DNA from 4 places in the Niveibacterium microcysteis genome. Region 3 is predicted to be linked to each of the others. Evidence: predicted binding sites of a transcription regulator. Region 3 holds the regulator's gene; each other region holds the start of a gene.

Region 1 (4,586 bases), 930 kb from region 3:
CGTTGCGGACCCAGCCGCTGAGCTGCAGCGCGTGCGCGAGGCGATGAGTGAAGGGCCGGAAGCCGACGCCCTGAACAATGCCGGTGACGCGCAGCCGCCGGCGGATCATCAAGCGGCCGGGGCCTTCGTAACGGCGGCCACGCCGGCCGCGAGCCAGTCCAGCCAGGCCTCGCAGCCCTCACCGCTGCGTGTCGAGAGCTGGATCACAGGTAGATCCGGGCGTACCTGCCGTGCGTAGCGCACGGCGAGATCGACATCGAAGTCCAGATGCGGCAGCAGGTCGATCTTGCTGATCAGCAGCAGATCGGCGGCGCGGAACATGTCCGGGTACTTCAGCGGTTTGTCCTCACCCTCGGTGACCGAGAGGATCACGACCTTGTGCGCTTCGCCCAGATCGAAGGCGGCCGGGCAGACCAGATTGCCGACGTTCTCGATCAGCAATAGCCCGTCGGAGGGCAGCTGCGCCTGCTCGGCGAGCTGATCCGCCGCTTGGGCGACCATGTGGGCGTCGAGATGGCAGCCCTTGCCAGTGTTGATCTGTACCGCCGCCGCGCCGGTCGCGCGGATGCGCTCGGCATCGAAGGCGGTCTGCTGATCACCTTCGACCACGGCCACCGGTGAGCGCGTGCCCCAACGCCGGATCGTATCGACCAGCAGCGTGGTCTTGCCGGAGCCCGGGCTGGACACGAAGTTCAGCACGAACAGCCCGCGCGCAAGAAAGCGGCTGCGGTTGGCGTTGGCCTGCGTGTCGTTGTCAGAGAGGATGTCCTGCTCGATGCGCAGGATCTGCGCCTCGCTGGTGCCCGGCGCATGCCGCGCGTCGAGCGCGCCGTGGGCGGGCCTGAACGATGCGGCCGCTGGGGGCGTGGCGGCAGCGCGCCGCGGGCGAGCGTAACGCATCCCGTGTCCGTCAATGTGGGCGTCGCCGCCCCCGCATCCGCAGGTCACACACATCGCACAGTTCTCCAAATCTTCCAGGCTGCGACACGGGCCACGCGGGCCGCGTTCCGCAGCGGTACTACCTTGTCAGGCCGGAGCACCCGGCTCGATCACGACATCGACCACGCGCATCTGATCGCCGTCCGTCACCTTCAGTCGGAAGCCGCCGCATGTCGTGCAAGGCATGCCGACCTGTTCCAGTTCGACTTCCGCCTGGCAGGTTTCGCACCACGCCCGGCCCGGCGTGCGCTCGACCTCGATCCTGGCGCCCTCGGCCAGCGTGCCACGGCTGACGACCTCACAACAATATTGCAGGGTCTCGGCCTCGACATGCGCGAGTGCGCCGATCGCCAGCGCGATGCGGGTCACGCGCCGCGCGCCTGCTTTGCGGGCTGCGCCTTCGACGATGCCGATCACGCGTTCGGCCAGGGACAGTTCATGCATCGGCGCATTGTCCACCATCCACTGCCAGCGGCCGCGGCAGCTTGGCGCTGATCTGACCGTGGTCAAGTGCGTCCCGGGCAAGTATCGGCAGCAGCGGTGAGTGGCGCTTGCGCGCGCCGGTCCGTGCGCGCAGATATCTATATGGCGTGCCCTGAGGGCTGACGGCCCCGACCCTCGCCCTCGCTTCGAATCAGCGAATTGTCGGCGCGGAAACATTGATCCCTGTCTATTTGTGGCGATCGGAATGCGCTGATGATGAAAGTTTGAGGCGCGCAGGTGACGCTCACCCAGCTGGCGGCTTCCTTCACCTTGTCAGGAGTTTACGCATGAACCGGTTTGTCATCGCCGAGGCGAGCAAGTGCATCGGCTGTCGTACCTGTGAGATTGCCTGTGCGATGGCGCACCCGGCCGGCGATGCTGCCGACGGGCTGACGCCACGGAGCTTCGCGCCACGTCTGACGGTGGTGCGTAGTGGCACGATCACGACGCCGATCCTGTGTCGCCAATGCGATGACGCACCCTGCGTGCGCGCCTGCCCGAGCGGCGCAATTGTTTACGAGCAGGACAGCGTCCAGGTGTTGCAAGAGCGCTGTGTCGGCTGCAAGACCTGCGTGGTGGCCTGCCCCTACGGCGCGATGACGGTGGTGACGGTGCCTGCGGCGGCCGGTTCGGACACGGTGCTGGCCTCGCGCAAGACCAAATCCGAGGCGCAGAAATGCGACCTCTGCATCGATCGTGCCGAAGGCCCGGCGTGCATTCCCTCCTGCCCGACCAAGGCGCTGCACCTGATCGACAAGGACCGCATGGCCGCGACGCTGCGCAAGCGTCAGGCGCAGGCGGCGCTCGATCTGGCTGCCGGCGTGCAGTTCTGAACTGAATTCGAATCCCTCCGGAAAAGGACTTGTGAGATGAAGAAGGTCATTACGGTGTGTCCGTACTGCGGTTCGGGCTGCAAGATCAACCTGTTGGTCGAAGGCAACAAGATCGTCGGCGCCGAAGGCGCGAACGGTGTTACGAACGAGGGCGAGTTGTGCCTGAAGGGCTACTACGGCTGGGACTTCCTCAACGACACCAAGCTGCTGACGCCGCGCTTGACCAAGCCGATGATCCGCCGCCAGCGCGGTGCCGACTTCGAGGCGGTGTCCTGGGATGAGGCGATCGACTTCGCCGCGACGCGCCTGAAGGCGATCAAGGACAAGCACGGGCCGGATTCGATCATGGTCACCGGCTCGTCGCGCGGCACCGGCAACGAATCGAACTACATCGCGCAAAAGTTCGCCCGTGCGGTGATCGGTACCAACAACATCGACTGCTGTGCCCGCGTCTGCCACGGCCCCTCGGTGGCCGGCCTGATGGTCACGCTGGGCAACGGCGCGATGAGCAATTCGATCAACGAGATCGAAGACACCAAGTGCATCCTGGTGTTCGGCTACAACGCGGCGGATTCGCACCCCATCGTCGCGCGCCGCATCATCAAGGCCAAGGAGAAGGGCGCCAAGATCATCGTCTGCGACCCGCGCTACATCGAAACCGCGCGCCTCGCCGATCTGTACCTGCCGCTGAAGAACGGTACCAACATGGCGCTGGTGAACGCCTTCGCCAACGTCTTGATCAACGAGAACCTCTACAAGCCCGATTTCGTCGCGCAGTACGCCGAGGGCTTCGAGGAATACAAGGCGGCGGTCGCCAAATACACGCCGGAATACACCGCCGAGATCACCGGGCTCGATCCGCAACTGGTGCGTGATGCGATGCGCATGTACGCCGGTGCGCCGAGCGCGACGATCCTGTGGGGCATGGGTGTGACGCAGTGGGGGCAGGCGGTGGATGTGGTCAAGGGGCTCTCCAGCCTTGCCACAATCACCGGCAACCTCGGCCGGCCGAACGTCGGTGTCGGCCCGGTGCGCGGCCAGAACAACGTGCAGGGCGCCTGCGACATGGGCGCACTGCCCAACACGCTGCCGGGCTACTACCCGGTGACCGATGCAGCAGCGCGCGAGAAATTCGCGAAGGCCTGGGGCGTGCCGAGCATCCCCGCCGAGAAGGGCTTCGGCATCACCGAAGTGCCGCACAAGATCCACGAAGGCAAGCTCAAGGCCTACTACATCTTCGGCGAAGACCCGCTGCAGACCGACCCGGATCTGGGCATGCTGCGCGAGGCCTTCGCGAAGCTCGAGCTCATCATCGTGCAGGACATCTTCATGACGAAGACCGCGATGATGGCCGACGTGATCTTCCCGGCCACTTCGTGGGGTGAGCACGAGAACGTGTTCTCCAGCGCCGACCGGGGCTTCCAGCGTTGCTACAAGGCGGTGGACGCGAAGGGCGACGTCAAGGACGACTGGGAAATCCACAGCCTGATGGCGACGGCCATGGGCTACCCGATGAAGTACAACAACGCGCAAGAGATTTGGGACGAACTGCGCGGGCTGTGCCACCTGTACACCGGTGCGACCTACGAGAAGATGGCCGACCTCGGCTATGTGCAGTGGCCCTGCGAGAGCGAGGATCACCCTGGCACGCCCTGGCTCTACAAGGGCAACAAGTTCGACACTCCGAGCGGCAAGGCGCTGCTCTTTGGCACCGAATGGCGCCCGCCGCTGGAGAAGGTGGATGCCGACTACCCGCTCGGCCTCTGTACCGTTCGCGAGGTCGGCCACTACTCCTGCCGCTCGATGACCGGCAACTGCACCGCGCTGCAGACCCTGGCCGACGAGCCGGGCTATGTGCAGATCCATCCGGATGATGCGAAGACCTACGGCGTCAAGGATCAGGCCCTGGTCTGGGTGTCGTCGCGCCGCGGCAAGGTGATCACCCGCGCCAATCATAACGATCGGGTCAACAAGGGCGCGGTGTATATGACCTACCAGTGGTGGATCGGCGCCTGTAACGAGCTGACCGTCGACCATCTCGATCCGATCTCGAAAACGCCGGAGTACAAGTTCAGCGCGGTCAAGGTTGAAGCGATCGCGGATCAGGCCTGGGCTGAGAAGTATGTCCAGACTGAGTACAGCAAGATGAAGGCCGGCATGCGCAAAGCGGCCATGGCCGACTGACCGCCGCGGCGGTCGGGCTTAACCGCCCGGTCGCCGCGTTTCGCTCCAACAGAAGGACGTTCATGTCCGACGATGTGTTAGAGAGCCTTCCGGACGCCTTGCAGGAGGTCCGCATCCTGCGGCACTCGCAAGGCGGCGTGGAGGACT
Region 2 (4,586 bases), 1.7 Mb from region 3:
CGATGAGCCGACCTCATCGCTGACCAAGTCCGAAACGCAGATCCTGCTCGACATCATCAAGGATCTGAAGAAGAAGGGCGTGGCCTGCGTGATGATCAGCCACAAGCTCGACGAGATTGCCGAGGTCTGCGACACGATTTCCGTGATCCGCGACGGCACCCACGTTGGCACCCGGCCGATGTCCGAAATGGACACCAACGAGATCATCACGATGATGGTCGGCCGCGAAATCAAGAACCTTTTCCCGCGCGAAGAACACCCGATCGGTGAGGTGATCTTCGAAGCGAAGAACGTCACCTGCTACGACGTGAACAATCCGAAGCGCAAGCGGGTGGATAACGTTTCCTTCCAGCTGCGCAAGGGCGAGATCCTGGGCGTTGCAGGGCTGGTGGGCGCCGGGCGTACCGAGCTCGCGATGGCGATCTTCGGCTACTACGCGGGCCATCACTCGCTCGAGATGACGCTCGAAGGCAAGCCGCTGCATGTGAATTCGCCGAAGGACGCTGTCGAGCAGGGCATCTGCATGGTGCCGGAAGACCGCAAGCGCCATGGCATCGTGCCGCTAATGGGCGTGGGCCACAACATCACGATTTCGACGTTGCCGAGCTACGCCCACATGGGTCGTATCGACGCCGAGGCCGAGATGCACACGATTCAGCAGTCGATTGCGCGGATGCGCATCAAGACAGCGACGCCGCTGCTGCAGATCCGTGGCCTCTCGGGCGGTAACCAGCAAAAGGCGGTGGTCTCGAAGATGCTGCTGCCCAACCCGAAGGTGCTGATCCTCGATGAGCCGACGCGCGGCGTCGACGTCGGTGCGAAGTACGAGATCTACAAGCTCATGTTCGAGCTGGTCAAGCAGGGGCTCTCGATCATCATGATCAGCTCCGAGCTGCCGGAAGTGCTGGGCATCAGTGACCGCGTGCTGGTGATGGGCGAAGGCAAGCTGCGCGGCGACTTCGTCAATCAGGGCCTGACGCAGGAACAGGTGCTGACTGCCGCCTTGGGCCAATCCGAACAATCGCTTGCAGCCTGATTCGCAAGACCACTAAAAAAACTACAGAGGCACACCAAATGAGTTCCGTTGCCAAGAACATCAAAACACTATTCGGGAAGTACAAAGTCCTGGCGCTGGGGATCGCGATCGTCGTGATCTGGTCCTTCTTCGGCTACATGACGATGACCGCGGACGGCTCGTCCTTCCTCACGTCACGCAACTTCTCCAACCTGCTGCGGCAGATGGCGATCACCGGCATGCTGGCTTCCGGCATGGTGTTCGTGATCATCGCGGGTGAAATCGATCTGTCAGTTGGCTCGCTGCTCGGTTTGCTCGGCGGTCTCGCGGCCGTGCTGGATGCGACCTACAAGGTGCCGGTTGCGGGCACGATTGCGATCGTGTGTTTTGCCGGTGTCCTGGTCGGTCTGATGAACGGCTACTGGGTGTCCTACCTGCGTGTGCCGTCCTTCATCGTCGGTCTGGCGGGCATGCTGGCCTTCCGCGGCATCCTGGTCGGCCTGACACAGGGTTCCACGGTGCCGGTCGAATCCGAAGGGCTCATCGCGATCGGTCAGGCCTACCTGCCGGCCAACATCGGCTACATCCTCGCGCTCGTGTTGTTCGCGGTGCTGGTCTTCATCAGCCTGCGTACCCGTACCAACCGCGCCAAATACAACCTGACTGTCGCGCCGATGTGGCAGGACGCGATCAAGCTCGGTGTGACCGGCGCGCTGATCTTCGGCTTCGTTCATACGCTCGAGTCCTACCAGGGTGTGCCAGTGCCGGTGCTGGTTCTGCTGGTGGTGGCCGGTGTGTTCAGCTTCATGGCCAACAGCACGGTGTTCGGTCGCCGCATCTATGCGATCGGCTCCAACCTTGAAGCGACCCGCCTCTCTGGTGTGAATGTGCAGTTCATCAAGATGTCGATCTTCGGCATCATGGGTCTGATGTGTGCCTTCGCCGGCCTGACCACCACGGCACGCCTGGCCTCGGGTTCGCCTTCGGCCGGTAACATGGGTGAGCTTGACGCGATCGCCTCCTGCTTCATCGGCGGTACGTCGATGCGCGGTGGTGCCGGCACGGTGTCCGGCGCGATGATCGGCGCACTGATCATGACCAGCCTCGACAACGGCATGTCGATGCTCGGCGTGGAAACTTTCTGGCAGATGATCGTCAAGGGCAGCATCCTGCTGCTGGCGGTCTGGGTCGATGTGATGTCGGGCTCCAACGAACGCTAATAGTTCGCTTGTAGTCGGCTCTCCGGGTCTCCTCCCGGATGCCTTGCGGGGGCGCTATGCGCCCCCTTTTTACGTTGACTCGGGTCACCTCGCCGGCGCGCCGCTTCGCTTACACTGCCCGACTTTGCATTGCAGGAGGCCGCCATGGCCGCATTTGAACTGACGCCAGAACTCGTGCTCGGCCATGCCGAGATGGATGCCACCCACGAAGACTTTGCCGCCGCGGTCAACGCGATGTGCATGGCGACCGATGCCGACCTCGCAGCCACGCTCGACGCGCTGATCGAGCACTGTGTTGCCCACTTCGAGCAGGAAAACGCCTGGGCCGAATCGATCGGTTTCCCCGGCTGCCATCGCAATGAGCATGAGCGTGTGCTGGGCGTGATGCGCGCGGTGCGCAGCGAGCTGGACAAAGGTGACTTCGGGCTTGGCCGCCGCTTGGCCGAAGAGCTGCCGGTATGGTTCCGCCATCACGCTGCGAGCATGGATGCTGCGCTGGCCGCCATGCTGAAGAACGGCCTGACGATGGCCGACATCGATCAGGCGCCGATCGCCTCGCCCTGCGGTGGCTCGCACGCCTGCAAGAACCACGATCACGATCATGAAGACGGCGAACACTGTCACAGCCATGATGGCGAAGCGGCTCATGCGTGCGACGGCAGCGGCGGCTGTCACGGCCACTGAGCGGTTCCATGCTAATCGGGGGGCTGCGCCCCCCGCAGCAGAATGCGACAATCGCGGCGCTCCCACCGGAGCGCCGTCTTCTTTTCGGCCTACCCGGCCCCAACCACAATAGAAAAGAACCCATGTCCGCCATCGTGCATCCGGCAGTCCCCGCCGCTGACGAGTTCGAGCGCCACCCGCCCGGTCTCAAGGTCATCTTCTTCACCGAGATGTGGGAGCGCTTCTCCTACTACGGCATGCGAGCACTGCTGGTGCTCTATCTGGTCAATGCGCTGGGCTATGAGCGCAAGGATGCGCTGGAGCTGTACGGCATCTATACCGGCCTGGTCTACCTCACGCCGCTGCTGGGTGGCTACCTTGCGGACAAGTACCTTGGCTTGCGCCAGGGGGCTGTCATTGGTGGCCTGATCATGATGCTGGGCCATTTCGCGATGGCGTTCGAGCCCTTGCTCCACCTCGCGCTCGGCTTGCTGATTCTCGGCAACGGTTTCTTCAAGCCGAATACCTCGACGATGGTCGGCCAGCTCTATCGCGAGCACGATCCGCGCCGCGACGGTGGCTATACGATCTTCTACATGGGCATCAACCTTGGTGCCTTTTTTTCGCCGCTCGTCGCAGGCACGCTGGGCGAAAAGCTGGGCTGGCACTGGGGCTTCGCCTCGGCTGGTGTGGGCATGGCGATTGGTGTGTTCACGCTGCTGCGCTGGCAACACTTGCTCGGCGATGCCGGTCTGCGTGCCGGCCAGCGCGCGATGGATCGCCGCGACTGGTCGCGCATTCTCGCGATCAGCGCCGCGAGCGTGCCGTTCGTGTACGCAGCGATTGCGCTGTGGGGGCTGATTTCGGCGGCGGTTGCGCCGCTGCCGCTGGTGGCTAAGCTTGCGCTTGGTTTTGCGGTGATCGGCCTCGCGCTATGGTTGCCGAACCGCTTCGGCAGCAAGGATCCGAACGCCAAGCCGCTCAGCCGCGAGGATTGGGATGCGATCGTGGCGATCTGCATCACCTGCTTCTTCGTGATCTTCTTCTGGATGGGCTTCGAGCAGGCCGGCGGCACAATGAACTTGTTCGCCGACCAGCAGACCGATCGCCACGCCTTCGGCTTCGAGATCCCGGCATCGTGGTTCCAGTCGATCAACCCGCTTGTGATCGTGTTGCTGGCGCCGGTGTTCTCGGCCTTCTGGACCAAGCTGGATCGGTCCCGTTTCGCGCTGCCGGTTACCGCCAAACAGGCGCTCGGCATGATCGTGCTGGGTCTGGGTTTCATTGTGCTGGCGATCGCACAGGCCCAAGCGCAGCAGACCGGAAAGGTCGGCCCGCATTGGCTGTTCATCGTCTATTTCCTGCACACGGTGGGTGAGTTGATGCTGTCGCCGGTCGGGCTGTCGATGGTCTCCAAGCTGGCGCCTGCGCGCTTCGCCGGACTGTTGATGGGGGTCTGGCTGCTCAGTTCGGCGGTTGCGAACTACCTCTCCGGCACGCTCGAGCACATGCTGCAGCGCTTTGATATTCCGCTGTACTGGTTCCTCGTCGGCTCGTCGATCGGTGCTGGTCTGGTGCTGCTGGCGCTGACGCCGATGCTCAAGAAGTTGATGCACGGTCGCGGCTAAGGCATCGGGCACAGCTGCTGTAAGGGGCGGGTCGCGAAAGTGGCCCGCCCTTGTTGTTTC
Region 3 (4,586 bases):
GTAGCTGTCGGTGGTGAGGCGCGATCCACCGAGCATAAGCTGTCGCTTGGTGTGGTTCGGCAACAGATGGCTGCAAGCGTAGACCCCTTGGGCATCGTTGCGCCAGTGATGCACGCGCAAATCGCTTGGTGCTTGCATCCTCTGGAGTTTGCCGAGCGCTGGAGCCGCTTCTCGGCTGACGCCTGGGCGCTTGCGTGCAACGGTCTTGCGCGAGCGGTTGGGGCACATGTCCCGGATGTTGTGCGACCTCAAGCCGATGACACCCGGTTTGCCGACCCGGTGTGGTCTCAAAGTCCGTCCTGGGCCGCCTTGAAGCAGTGGTACTTGCTGTCAACGCGGCATGCGCAGGACATGCTCTACGCGACGCCCGGGCTATCGGGGACGGAGCGCCGCCGCGCGGCGTTCTGGTGGCGGCAATGGCTCAATGCCGTGGCGCCGACAAATTACTTGGCACTCAACCCGGTCGCACAACGTGCGGCGGTCGCCAGCCAGGGTCAAACGCTTCGGTCCGGCTGGCAGAATTTCCTCGATGACCTGCGGGCCGGGGATATCCGAATGGCTGATCCCGCCGATTTCAAGGTTGGGAAGAACCTTGCGACGACGCCGGGCGAAGTCGTTGCCCGCACCCGCCTGGTGGAGGTCATCCACTACACCCCGACGGCGGATACGGTTCGACAAACCCCGATCGTGATCGTGACGCCATGGATCAACAAGTTCTACATCCTTGATCTGACGTCGAAGAAGAGTCTGGTGCGGCATTTGCGCGATGCGGGCTTCGACGTGTACATCACTTCGTGGAAGAACCCCGATGCAGCGCTCCGCGACGTTCGTTTCGATGATTACCTGCAGGAGGGGGTGGATGCGATAGTTCAGGTCGCTCGCCAACTATCCGGGGCGGACAAAGTACATGCGGTCGGGTACTGCATCGGAGGTACGGCCTTGTCGATGTACATGGCATGGGCGAATCGCCACTACACGCCGGATGAGATGCCGGTTGCACACTGGACGCTATTTACGACTTTGGTGGACTTCGCCAAGCCGGGCGACGTGGAAGTCTTCATCGATGAAGGGAGCGTTCGCTACCTGACGCGGGCCATGGAGCAGCGCGGTTACCTCGACGGCCGCGACATGGCTACATCGTTCCGCTTGCTGCGCTCGAACCCGTTGATCTGGCAATACGTGGTTCAGGGCTACCTGATGGGCGAAAAGCCGCCGTCGTTTGACGTGCTCTACTGGAACATGGATACCACGCGCATGCCCTATGCCATGCATGCGTGGTACTTGCGAGAGCTCTACCTCAAAAATCGCCTGATTGAGGCCGATGCGCTGACCGTCGCCGGCGAGTCGCTCGATCTTGGGCGGATCACCCAACCGCTGTATGCCGTTGCGGCCGAAGACGATCATATTGCCCCGTGGCGGCAGGCATTTAGGGTCGCCAATTTCGTGCGTGGAGACAAGCGCTTCGTACTCTCGTCCAGCGGTCATATCCTCGGGATCGTCAATCCACCCGTACAGCCGCCGAAACGCGAGTACTGGATCGGTACGGCGCACCGGACCGACAGCGCGCATGGTTGGCGTGAGCGCGCCGACCACCACGCCGGAAGTTGGTGGGACGATTGGTTCAGGTGGCTGGACGAGCGTTGCGGTGAGCGTGTCGCGCCGCCACCCGTGAGCAACGATGCCTTTCCTCCGCTTGCCGCTGCTCCCGGTGACTACGTCATGGAACGCTAACGAGGCCGATGGATTACCTGCTGCTCAAATGTCTTCATGTCGGCTTCGTGGTGCTATCTGCCACTGGATTCATCGCCAGAGGTATCGGCGTCCTGATTGATGCGCCTTGGGTGCGCCAGCGTTGGGCGAGGGTGGTTCCGCATATCGTCGATACCGGATTGCTCGCCTCGGCCGTCGCCTTGGCCTGGACCCTTCGCGTAGCGCCGTTTCGTGACGACTGGTTGACCGCGAAGGTGCTTGGCTTGCTTGGCTACATCGTTCTGGGGTCTTACGCGCTCAAGCGCGGGCGCACACGCCAAGCAAAAGCGGCCACATTTGTGGCCGCTTTGTTGGTGCTGGCTTACATCGTGTCGGTCGCGCTGACAAGACGACCGACGCCATGGTGGTAACTACACGTTCGCGCGGCCAATCAGTCGGCGCAGTCCATCCGCATCCAGAATCTGGATGTGCTTCTGGTGGACGCTGATCAAGCCGTCATCCTGGAATTTGGAGAACGCCCGGCTCACTGTCTCCAGTTTCAGACCGAGGTAAGAGCCTATCTCCTCGCGCGTCATGCGAAGGTGGAACTCCGAAGCGGAGTACCCACGAAGGCGCATGCGTTGCGATAGGTTGATCAGGAATGCAGCCAGACGTTCTTCAGCGCGCATCGACCCGAGCAGCATCATGATGCCTTGCTCGCGGACGATCTCGCGGCTCATGAACTTGTGGAACTGGCGCTGCAGGGGTTCGATGCGGCGCGAGAGTTCTTCGAGCCGTTCGAACGGAATCATGCAGACGTCTGAATCCTCAAGTGCAACCGCATTGCAGACATGCCGATCCGTCGAGATGCCGTCGAGTCCGAGGATCTCTCCGGCCATCTGGAAACCGGTGACCTGATCCCGGCCGTCTTCGGTCAGGATGTCGGTCTTGAAGAAACCGGTGCGAATCGCATAGATTGCTTCGAAAGGCTCCCCAGCACGGTATAAATGCTGCTGCCGCTTGACCTTCTTGCGTGCAGTGATGAGGCCGTCGATCCTTTCAAGATCGACGTCGTCAAGACCAACGGGAAGGCAAAGCTCCTTGAGGTTGCATTGGGTGCACGCGGTGCGAAGATTGACGGCCGTCAGCGGAATCGTGGCGGGTTTTTCCAAGGCGGGTGCTCCAAGTGGGCTAGTTGATGGCAATCAAACGGCTCCGACCGAGTTCATGACACCTTCCGGCATCCACAGAGAGAAAAAAACAAACAATGAATCAGAATGAGCAGACGCCGGTCTTCGACCGCGATCTCATCCAGCGTTTCGACGTTTCCGGCCCGCGCTACACGTCGTATCCGACCGCGGACAGGTTTCACGAGGGCTTTGGGCGCAGCGACTACGCAAGACATCTAGGTCTGCGCGCGCAGGGCGGCCTCAAAAAACCCCTCTCATTATATTTCCACATTCCATTCTGCGATACGGTTTGCTTCTACTGCGCGTGCAACAAGATTGTCACGAAGGACCGTAGCAGGGCGGAGCGCTACCTGCGCTATCTTGACAAAGAAATGGGTTTGGTCGCCGGACAGCTCGCCGGCTCGCACGATGTTTCACAAATGCACTGGGGCGGCGGCACACCGACCTTCCTGTCGGACAGCGAGATCCGCGAATTGTTTCGTTCGATCCGCCGGCATTTCAACCTGACGCCCGGTGGCGAGTACTCGATCGAGGTAGACCCGCGCCGCGTTTCCGCTGAAACCGTTGCGCTGCTTGGGGCCGAGGGCTTCAACCGGATGAGCGTCGGTGTTCAGGATTTTGACCCGATCGTCCAGAAAGCCGTCAACCGCATCCAGTCTGTTGAGGAAACCGCGGCGGTCATCGCGGCCGCGCGCGCGAATGGTTTCCGTTCGGTCAGTATCGATCTGATCTACGGATTGCCGTTCCAGAGCGTCGAGCGCGTCAGCCAGACGCTGGATCGCGTGCTGGAGATCGCCCCGGACCGTCTTGCACTCTACAACTATGCCCACCTGCCGACGCGCTTCATGCCGCAACGGCGGATCAATGCGGGCGACTTGCCGAGTGCGGACCAGAAACTCGAGATCCTGGGCATGGCGATTTCGAAGCTGACTGACGCGGGCTACGTGTTCATCGGCATGGACCACTTCGCGCGGCCGGACGACGAGATGGCCGTGGCTCAGCGCAACGGGCGTTTGTATCGCAACTTCCAGGGCTATTCAACGCACTCGGACTGCGATCTGTTGGGCTTCGGCGTTTCCTCCATTGGCAAGGTAGGCCCGGCCTACGCACAGAGTGCGAAGACGCTTGAGGCCTACTACGAGATGCTCGATCGTGACGAGCTCCCTGTCGTCCGTGGCTACGAGATGATGTTCGACGATCAGCTTCGTTACGCGGTTATTCAGAGTCTGATGTGCCACTTCTCGCTGGATTACGCGGCGTTTGAGCAGGCCTGGGGCATCACGTTCTCCGAGTATTTTGCCGACGAGATCGAAGCGCTGCGGGCCCATGAGCGTGATGGCCTGTGCATCGTTGGCAAGAAGGGGGTCGAGGTAACGACGCCGGGTCGCATGCTGGCGCGCGTATTGGCCATGGCGTTTGACGCGCATTTGCGCGGTGATCGCGAAGTCGTCCGCTACTCCAAGGTGATTTGAGCCTCGGCCGGCCGCTACACTTGCGGATTGCCCTGAATGGGCTGCACCGGGATGTTGTGTGATGCCTGAAGCGGGATACCTTGCCGCGACGCTGATCGGTCTGCTGGGTGGAACCCACTGCGTGGGCATGTGCGGAGGGCTGGTTGCTGCGCTTACCGTCAATGCGCCTGGGCAGTCGCGACGCATTTGGCCGATCCATTTGGCCTACAACCTGGGCCGCATCACCAGCTATACC
Region 4 (4,586 bases), 2.2 Mb from region 3:
AGGCCGGCGTGCGGCAACGATTGCACGGCGCCGTGCCGGCACCCCACAATGATCGCCACCGCTGCCCACGGAGACGTTGCATGAGCACCCACCTATCCAGCCTCGGACAGATCGCCCTGCATGTGGCCGATGCCGACGCCTCCGAGCGCTTCTACCGCGACGCGCTCGGCCTGCCCTTCCTGTTCCGCTCCGGCAATCTGGTGTTCTTCGACTGCGCGGGTGTGCGGCTGATGCTGCAAGGCGGCCCGGCGCCGCGCTCCCCCGGCAACACGGTGTGCCTCTACTTCAAGGTGCCGGCGATCGAGCCGGCCATGGACGAACTGAGCGACCTCGGCGTCGAGTTTGAAGGGGCCCCGCAGCTGATCGCCCGCATGCCGGACCATGAGTTGTGGATGAGCTTCTTCCGCGACCCGGATGGCTATCTGCTCGCCCTGATGGAGGAGCGGCGCTGAGCGCCCCGCCGAACCTCGCCGGCGAGGCGCCGATCGTCATCGACATCGAGGCCTCCGGCTTCGGTCCGCGCAGCTATCCGATCGAAATCGGACTCGCGCTGGGTAACAACCGGGCGCTGTGCACCCTGGTCTGCCCAGAAGCGGAATGGACCCACTGGGACAGCAGCGCCGAAGCGATTCACCATATCTCGCGCGATAGCCTGTTTCAGCACGGGCGCCCGGCGCAGCATGTGGCCGAAGTCCTCAACCGCGAGCTGGCGGGCAAGGTTGTGTATACCGACGGCTGGGCCAACGACTACACCTGGCTGGCGCTGCTGTTCGACGCCGCAGGGCGCGTGCCGGCCTTCCGCCTCGATAACCTGCGTACGCTGCTGAGCGAGGAAGAAGCCAATCGCTGGCACGACACCAAGGCGCAAGTTCAGGCTGAACTGCATGTCGAACGCCACCGCGCGAGCAACGATGCGCGCGTGCTGCAGCTGACCCTGCTGCGCCTCAAGCACGGCCTGCAGCCGCTGAGCGAGCGCGGACGCAGCCACGAGGCGCATCTGCTCGACGAGATGGCGAAGCTCGACGCGCTGACGCTGGGCGACCTGATCGCCGCGCAAAGCGGTCTCTTCTCCGCCGAAACCCAGCGCGAACATCACGCCGCGGCCCTCGCATGCGGTGGGCGCGTGATCGCCGAACACCTGCAACACAGCCTGGCCGGATACGTACTGATGCGCCCTTACGATACCGAGAGCTGGGAAATCCTCTCGATCAACATTCACCCTTGGTACCGCAGCACCGGCCTGCATCGGCGGCTGCTCACGCGGACCCTGGCGCACCTGATCTCGCGCGGCGCGGTAACGCTGCGCAGCCGCGTGCTGCCCGGCCACGAGATCGCAATGCGCCTGCATGAGAAGCTCGGTTTCGCACGCGAACGTGAAGCCGCAGACGGCAGCCTCCACTACCTGATCCGCGTGTCAGACCTCGCGCGGCGGCTCAGGCAAGCCTGACCCGCCATTTTGCACCGCACAATAACCCCTTGATTAGTAAGGGCTAAGTCACCCGCATTGACGCGCGTCAATGCCACAACGGAAATACGCGCGCCCAATCCGGCGCACAAGGGTGGTGCATGGATCCAACACGACGTCGATTCCTCGGGGGCGCGCGCCCCACCGCCACACAACGCTACCTGCCGCCGTGGGCCGGCGACGCGCAAGGCTTCCTGCACCGCTGCACACGTTGCGGCGATTGCGTGAGCGCGTGCCCGATCGGCTTGCTTGCGTTGGACGCGGAAGGCTATCCGTCGCCGCAGTTCGACCAGGCGGCGTGCAGCCTTTGCGGCGAATGTGTCGTGGCCTGTTTGCCGCGCGCGCTCGATCGCAGCGAGGGGCGCGCGGCGTTTGCGCATGTAGCGCAAGTTGGCCCGGGGTGTCTTGCGCTGCAAGGGGTGGAGTGTCGGGTATGCGGCGGAGCATGTGAGGTGACGGCGATTACGTTCCGACCCCAGCTCCGTGCAGTTGCCCAGCCGGCCATCGATGCCTCGCTCTGTACCGGCTGCGGCGCGTGTGTTGGGGTGTGTCCAAGTCATGCGGTGGCCTTGCGGGCACCGTCCGAATCAGTCGCGGGGGAATGAACAGCATGCGAATCGTCGGGTTGGTGATACGCGCAAAGCCGGAGCATCTGGATTCCGTCAGCACAGCGCTGACGGCCTTGCCGGGCGTTGAGATCCACGGGCGGGACGACGATGCCGGCAAGCTCGTCGTCACAGTTGAAGATGTCCCCGGCGCAGCAACGACCGAGACCCTTACGCAAGTGCAACTGGTGGAACATCTCGTGTGCCTCACGCTCGCCTACGAATACTCCGACCACGAACCGGAAGGCGCAGCCACGACGGCAGCCCCGGCCGCTACCCAACCCGATACATGCGAGGCCGCAGCCCACGCGGGCTGAGGCTTCACAAGAACAAGACGAATACCTTTCCGGAGGCAGCATGTCACTGAACAGACGCGATTTCATTAAGGCCAACGCCGCTGCAGCGGCCGCTGCATCCGCAGGCGTAAGCCTCGCGGCCCCGAAGGCTGCGCCGGCTGCGGCCGAGCCGGTCGACAACACGCTGCGCTGGGACAAGGCGCCCTGCCGTTTCTGCGGCACCGGCTGCTCGGTGCTGGTCGGCGTACAAGGCGGGCGCGTCGTGGCAACGCAAGGCGACCCGGACGCGGAAGTGAACCGCGGGCTCAACTGCATCAAGGGCTACTTCCTGTCGAAGATCATGTACGGCGCCGACCGCCTGACGACGCCGCTGCTGCGCAAGAAGAACGGCGTGTACGACAAGAATGGTGACTTCGTGCCCGTGTCGTGGGACGAAGCCTTCGACATCATGGCAAGCAAGTGGAAGGCTGCCATCAAGGAAAAGGGCCCCACATCGATCGCGATGTTCGGCTCGGGCCAGTGGACGATCTTCGAAGGCTACGCGGCATCGAAGCTGATGAAGGCCGGTTTCCGCTCCAACAACCTCGACCCCAACGCGCGCCATTGCATGGCCAGCGCGGTGACCGGCTTCATGCGCACCTTTGGCATGGACGAGCCGATGGGCTGCTACGACGACATCGAGAACGCCGATGCCTTCGTGCTATGGGGCTCGAACATGGCGGAGATGCACCCAATCCTGTGGACCCGCATCACCGATCGCCGCCTCTCGCACCCGAACTGCCAGGTGCATGTGCTGTCGACCTTCGAGCACCGCAGCTTCGAACTCTCGGACAACGGCATGATCTTCACGCCGCAGACCGATCTGGCGATTCTCAACTACATCTGCAACCACATCATCCAGTCGGGAAAGGTCAACAAGGCCTTCGTGCAGAAGAACGTGAACTTCAAGCGCGGCGAGACCGATATCGGTTACGGCCTGCGCCCCAATCACGCGCTTGAGAAGGACGCCAAGTTCAACGGCTACCCGGGTGCCGACGGCAAGCCGAAGAACAACCCGAACGACGCGACGCCGATCACCTACGACGAGTTCGCGAAGTTCGTCTCGGAATACACGCTGGAAAAGGTCAGCAAGCTCTCGGGCGTGCCGGCCGAGCGGCTCAAGAAGCTCGCCGAGCTGTACGCCGATCCGAAGACGAAGATCGTGTCGTTCTGGACCATGGGCTTCAACCAGCACACACGCGGCACGTGGGTCAACAACATGATCTACAACGTGCATCTGCTGGTCGGCAAGATCTCGGAGCCGGGCAACGGCCCGTTCTCGCTGACCGGCCAGCCCTCGGCCTGCGGTACCGCGCGGGAAGTCGGCACCTTCGCGCATCGCCTGCCGGCGGACATGCTGGTGACCAACCCGGACCACCGTAAGCACGCGGAAGAGATCTGGCAACTGCCGGAAGGCACGATCCCGGACAAGATCGGCCTGCACGCCGTGGCGCAGAGCCGTGCGCTGAAAGACAGCAAGATCAAGTGCTACTGGACCAGCACGACCAACAACATGCAGGCCGGGCCGAACATCAATGGTGAGATCTACCCCGGCTGGCGGAATCCGGAAGCCTTCGTCGTCGTGTCCGACGCCTACCCTACGGTGTCTGCGCTGTCGGCCGACCTGATCCTGCCCGCGGCGATGTGGACCGAGAAGGAAGGCGCCTTCGGTAACGCGGAACGCCGCACCCAGTTCTGGCGCCAGCAGGTGCAGGCGCCGGGTGAAGCACGCTCCGACCTGTGGCAATACGTCGAGTTTTCGAAGCGCTTCAAGGTCGAAGAAGTGTGGCCGGCCGAGCTGATCGCGAAGAAGCCGGAGTACAAGGGCAAGACCTTGTACGACGTGCTGTACGCGAACAAGGTGGTCAACAAGTTCCCGGTCAGCGAGCTGGAGAAGGTCAACGGCCACGCGATCAAGGGTTACACCAACAACGAGGCCAAGGCATTCGGCTTCTACCTGCAGAAGGGTCTGTTCGAGGAGTACGCACAGTTCGGCCGCGGCCACGGTCACGACCTTGCGCCCTTCGACGCGTATCACAAAGCACGCGGCCTGCGCTGGCCGGTGGTGGACGGCAAAGAGACCTTGTGGCGCTACCGCGAGGGTTACGACCCGTATGTGAAGAAGGGTGAGGGCATCAAGTTCTACGGCCAGAAGGACGGCAAGGCGGTGGTCTTCGCGCT

Evidence for each region. Region 3 encodes FNR, which switches genes on or off when oxygen is low (the NO sensors DNR and NnrR bind a similar motif). Its sites were predicted from a motif close to TTGANCTAGNTCAA; they were not measured.
Region 1: the regulator FNR is predicted to act here: its motif matches at 1,599-1,612, upstream of hypA (hydrogenase maturation nickel metallochaperone HypA).
Region 2: the regulator FNR is predicted to act here: its motif matches at 2,310-2,323, upstream of JY500_RS01455 (hemerythrin domain-containing protein).
Region 4: the regulator FNR is predicted to act here: its motif matches at 1,505-1,518, upstream of napF (ferredoxin-type protein NapF).

What each region holds. Positions count from the first base shown of each region.
Region 1 covers NZ_CP071060.1:1,056,282-1,060,867, forward strand. The annotation lists gene hypF (carbamoyltransferase HypF) at 1-109, opposite strand, end outside; gene hypB (hydrogenase nickel incorporation protein HypB) at 109-900, opposite strand; gene hypA (hydrogenase maturation nickel metallochaperone HypA) at 1,027-1,383, opposite strand; gene JY500_RS04960 (4Fe-4S dicluster domain-containing protein) at 1,710-2,255, shown strand; gene fdhF (formate dehydrogenase subunit alpha) at 2,292-4,439, shown strand; gene fdhD (formate dehydrogenase accessory sulfurtransferase FdhD) at 4,502-4,586, shown strand, end outside.
Region 2 covers NZ_CP071060.1:317,132-321,717, forward strand. The annotation lists gene xylG (D-xylose ABC transporter ATP-binding protein) at 1-1,036, shown strand, start outside; gene JY500_RS01450 (sugar ABC transporter permease) at 1,075-2,235, shown strand; gene JY500_RS01455 (hemerythrin domain-containing protein) at 2,380-2,919, shown strand; gene JY500_RS01460 (peptide MFS transporter) at 3,042-4,526, shown strand.
Region 3 covers NZ_CP071060.1:1,988,127-1,992,712, forward strand. The annotation lists gene JY500_RS09035 (PHA/PHB synthase family protein) at 67-1,731, shown strand; gene JY500_RS09040 (SirB2 family protein) at 1,740-2,120, shown strand; gene fnr (fumarate/nitrate reduction transcriptional regulator Fnr) at 2,121-2,861, opposite strand; gene hemN (oxygen-independent coproporphyrinogen III oxidase) at 2,957-4,351, shown strand; gene JY500_RS09055 (sulfite exporter TauE/SafE family protein) at 4,413-4,586, shown strand, end outside.
Region 4 covers NZ_CP071060.1:4,140,019-4,144,604, forward strand. The annotation lists gene JY500_RS18870 (hypothetical protein) at 1-52, shown strand, start outside; gene JY500_RS18875 (VOC family protein) at 81-452, shown strand; gene JY500_RS18880 (GNAT family N-acetyltransferase) at 389-1,447, shown strand; gene napF (ferredoxin-type protein NapF) at 1,567-2,070, shown strand; gene JY500_RS18890 (chaperone NapD) at 2,067-2,387, shown strand; gene napA (nitrate reductase catalytic subunit NapA) at 2,428-4,586, shown strand, end outside.